DNA from 2 places in the Arthrobacter sp. 8AJ genome. Region 2 is predicted to be linked to the other one. Evidence: riboswitches for the same ligand, from Rfam matches in the RefSeq annotation. Region 2 holds a riboswitch; the other holds the start of a gene.
The links. Region 2 has a riboswitch for thiamine pyrophosphate ahead of thiD (bifunctional hydroxymethylpyrimidine kinase/phosphomethylpyrimidine kinase). Riboswitches for the same ligand answer to the same signal wherever they lie in the genome.
Positions count from the first base shown of each region.

Region 1: linked by a shared signal. The riboswitch ahead of BACI349Y_RS02515 (ECF transporter S component) and the one ahead of thiD (bifunctional hydroxymethylpyrimidine kinase/phosphomethylpyrimidine kinase) in region 2 are both predicted to bind thiamine pyrophosphate.

Region 1 covers NZ_LR733289.1:553,468-555,658, reverse strand. The annotation lists gene BACI349Y_RS02520 (ABC transporter ATP-binding protein) at 1-767, opposite strand, end outside; gene BACI349Y_RS02515 (ECF transporter S component) at 767-1,390, opposite strand; TPP riboswitch at 1,458-1,598, opposite strand; gene BACI349Y_RS02510 (heme-degrading domain-containing protein) at 1,684-2,191, shown strand, end outside.
Region 2 covers NZ_LR733289.1:1,921,615-1,923,805, reverse strand. The annotation lists gene thiD (bifunctional hydroxymethylpyrimidine kinase/phosphomethylpyrimidine kinase) at 1-1,111, opposite strand, end outside; TPP riboswitch at 1,119-1,216, opposite strand; gene BACI349Y_RS08915 (Rne/Rng family ribonuclease) at 1,397-2,191, opposite strand, start outside.

The DNA of each region.
Region 1 (2,191 bases), 1.4 Mb from region 2:
GTCCGCGCCTCCGTAAGGACGCGGTCCGGCGGCCCGTCCAGGAGCACTGCAGGATCCGCGGCGGAGCCGGGCTGCAGGACCACGATCCGGTCCACGAGGTCCTTCCAGACGGACACCCGGTGCTCCACCACCACCAGCGTCGCCCCGGTTTTGTCCAGGGAGCGGGCCACGGCGTCGCGGACCTCCAGCACGCCGTCCGGGTCCAGGTTGGCGGTGGGCTCGTCCAGCAGGATCAGTCCGGGACGCATTGCCAGGATGCCCGCCAGCGCCAGGCGCTGCTTTTGGCCGCCGGAGAGGGCCGACGTCGGGTGGTCCAGCGGGAGGTGGGCGAGCCCGACGTCGGCAAGTGCCTCGTGAACGCGCGGCCAGATGGCGTCGCGGGGCACCGCAAGGTTTTCGGCGCCGAAGGCGACGTCGTCCCCCACCCGCGACAGGACCACCTGGGTCTCCGGGTCCTGCTGCATGAGGCCGGCGCGGCCGCGCCGTGCCCGTGGCGGGGCTCCGTCCACCAGCAGCGAACCGGACTCGTCGGCGTCGCCTGCCTCGCCGTCGTCGTTGATGTCGCCCAGGACGCCGGCAAGGGCGTGCAGCAGCGTGGACTTCCCGGCGCCGGAAGGCCCCAGCAGGAGCACCCGCTCCCCGGGGGCGATGTCCAGGTCAAGGCCGTGGACGGCGGGCTTGGCCCGTCCGGCGTGCCGCCATCCCCAGCCGCGGGCGGCGATGGCGGCAGGCCGGACCGTGCCGGAGGCATCCTGGGAGGGTGCCATCAGGAGAAGACGGGCTCCGTGGCAGCCTTGCGGGACGCGAAGGAGCTCAGCACGCCGGTGCGGGCCAGGCCGCGGGTGGCAAGCCAGGACAAAGCGCCCGCCAGGATGGCCCCGGAAAGGGTGGTCAGCACGATGTAGGCGAGCTTGTCCGCGCCGGAGTAGGCAATGTTCCAGCCCCACGGGGCAAACGAGTCATTCAGGCCGCAGAAGAACCCTGCCGCGGCGCCGGCCAGCAGCGATACAGGCAGGTTGAACTTGCGGTAGACGAAGATCGCGAAAATGATTTCCGCGCCCAGGCCCTGGATGAAACCCGAAAACAGGACCGAGGCGCCGTACTGGGAACCCATCAGCAGTTCGCCGGTGGCGGCTACGGTCTCGCAGAACAGGGCAGCCCCGGGCTTGCGGATGATGAGCATGCCCAGCACCCCGGGAATCATCCAGCCGCCGGCGAGCAGTCCGGTCAGGGGCGGGTAGGCGGCGTTCATGGGGGCGGACAGTGCGGCGGCCCCCTGGTCCCATGCCCAGAAAATGACGCCGCCCGCGATGGCCACCAGGGCGGCGACGACGATGTCCACGACGCGCCAGGACTTACTGGTGGTCTTCTTGATTGCTGCAGTACTCATGTGATCCTCCTGGGAAACAGGAGGGGAAAGTGGACCCGGCTGCGGGCCTGTGGCCGTGCATCCGCGACACTTTGAGAACTCGACTCCCTTGCGCCGGTACTAACCGGATCAGGTTCGAGGGTCTGCGGCTGTCCGCACTCTCAGCGCCCACCTGCGGTGCCCGGCCTGTGCCAGGATGCCCGACGGCGGCGCTCCCCTGTCGTTTTTAGTGTTGCTTTGTGGTTGGGTAACGCTGTTATTTCGCCCAGTTGGGCGTGGTCAAGTTTACACCTGGCAGGAGTAGATTGAGGGCCATGACCGCCAATCCACCGGATGTGACCGGGTTCGATCCTGATTCCAGCGACGCCCAGCCGGAGGGCTCACTGGAGGCTCAGATTGCCCGTATTGAGGCGGAGGTCCGGGAGCTCCAGTTCCCCGGCTTCTCGCTGGACGATGCGTTGAACCTTGGCCTCCTCCTCGTTGAGCTGGGCAAGGAGCGGTCATTGCCCATCGCCATAGACATCGCCAAGGGTGAGCAGGTGCTGTTCCATGTCGCACTTCCTGGCGCCACGCCTGACAACGGCCACTGGATCCGGGCCAAGCAGCGCACTGCCCTCCGGCACGAGGCGCCCTCCCTCCTGGTGGGACTGCGTGGCCGGCTGGGAGGCGGCCGGATCGAGGACAACGCCTGGTTCGACCAGTCCCGCTATGCGGCACACGGGGGCGCGTTTCCGATCCACGTCACGGGCGTTGGGGTGGTGGCTTCCGTGGCGGTGTCCGGACTGCCGCAGCTGCAGGACCACGAACTGGTGGTTGAGGCAC
Region 2 (2,191 bases):
CCAGGCATTGCTGCGAGGATCCGGCCCAGAACAGCTGCTCCGCTTCGGACGGGGCCAGGGCACTGGCCCGGGCGAGGACGCGGGAGTAGCCGTTCAGGTACAGGGCATCCTGCGCCAGGTAGTAGGCAAAGTCCTTCTCGGCAAGGTCCCCGGAGGCCAGGCCGCGGATGAAGTCCAGGGCGTAGATGTCCGCCAGGTCCTGCTGGGCTTCCGTCCACAGCCGGGCAGCGAAAGCGCCTTCCGGCGGGGCCGGCCGCACATGGTGGAAATGGTGCACGGGGCCGTTGCCCTGGCCCACCTCAAGCTGCTCCGAGTTCTCAAGGGCGCCGGCCAGCCATGGCTTGACCGTCAGGAGCGATGCCTCCCAGTCTCCAAGGCGTGCCTGGACGGTGGCCATCGCGGAGGACAGTGAGCAGCCGGTGCCGTGGCTGTTTCGGGTGGAAATTCGTTTGCCGTGCACTTCCACCACTTCCTGGGACAGGAGGCCGGCCGTGTTGACCAGCGCGTCCGGGCAGTCTGCACCCGCGAGGTGGCCACCCTTGACCAGCACGGTGGCTCCGGTGGCTTCGGCAAGGCGCCTTCCCTGGTCGAGCGCCGCCGGCCAGGTCCCGGCAGGGTCCCCGCCCACCAGCATGGCAAGCTCCGGGAGGTTGGGAGTGATGAGGTGCGCCAGGGGCAGCAGTTCGAGGAGGGCGGCCTCCGCGGATTCCTTCAGCAGCCGGTCACCACTGGTGGCCACCATCACCGGGTCGAGGACCACGACGGCGGGGCGCACCTTCTCCAGCCAGTGCCGGACAGTGCGGATGACGCTCTCGTCGCCCAGCATGCCGATCTTGACCGCGTCGATGGAGATATCGTCGCTGACCGCGTCTAGTTGTTCGGCCAGGAAAGCGGCCGGAGGAACGTGGACAGCCTGCACGCCACGGGTGTTCTGTGCCGTCAGGGCGGTGATGGCAGCCATGCCGTATCCGCCGTGGGCGGCAATGCTTTTGAGGTCGGCCTGGATGCCGGCGCCACCGGACGGGTCGGAGCCCGCGATCGAGAGGACCCGCGGGACGTCCCGGCCCGGGGGCAGCGCGGTGGGAACGCCGGAGGCAGCAGGAAGGGGCATGGAAAGGGTCGAAGACAAGAGACATCCCTTCGCCGGTACTAGCCGGACAGGTTCAACGGGTCTGGATCTCAGCCGGCCTTCTGCGCGGCACCCCGTGTCGGTTTCCACCCTAGCCCGTAGGCCTTACCAGGAGGAAAGGATGACAGCCCTCGGGTCAAGGGAACAACAACCTCGCAGCAGCAGGAATCCCCGCCACACGGCCGATTCCCACGGTGCTTCCCGGGTGAATCGTCCGCAGGACGGGGATTCCTTACTGCGCGGCCGTTTGGCCGGTAACTCCTGCGCCTAGAGCTCCGAGGCAGGCACACCCACGCCGAGGATGATGGGTTCCTCGGGCGCCTTGCCCGGTTCCGCCGTTGCCTGCTGGGGCTTCACGGGTTCGGGAGCCTTGGCCGCGTGCGAATGGCCTGCGCCTGCCGCCTGGACGTTTTCGTGATGCTGGACGGCGGTCTCGTTGGCGGCACCCTGGGCACGGCTGGCGGCACGGTGGCGCCGCGGCCTGCGCTGCCGCGGCTGCTCCAGCGTGTGGTCGGAGTAGTCCTTTCCGGCTGCAGCTTCCGTTGCGGCGGCGCGGGCTTCCGCTCCCCCGCCGTCGTGCTGCCGTTCCGGCGCCGCAGCCTCCGGCACCTTCACGGCCTCGGCGGTCTTGGCAGGCGCGTTCTCCACAGGGGAAGCCGGCTGCCCAAGGTGGGCGAACGCTTCCGCGAGCCGGTCCAGGGTCAGGGCGGGCAAGGGATGCTGTTCCTCAGCATGCTCCACGAACGGAAGCGGGACTTCCTCGCCGCCGAACGTCAGGACAGCCGCAGGACGTGCCGGGGCATCGGCGTCGTGCTTCTCCTCGACGCGCGCCGGCGCAGGCTCCACGGAAGGCACCTGCCGGGCTGCCGCCACCTCATCGTCATGCAGGTGGGCAGCGTGGGCCGCTGCGGCAATGTTCGCCAGGGCAAGCCTGGTGGCCTCCGCCTTGGCGTGCCGCTCGGCGTCCGACGGGTCCGGCTGGACCGTGTGCACGTGGACGGCAGGTGCCGGGGCCGCTTCGGGCTGCTGCCCGCCGCGTCCGCGCCGCCGCTTGCGTTCAGT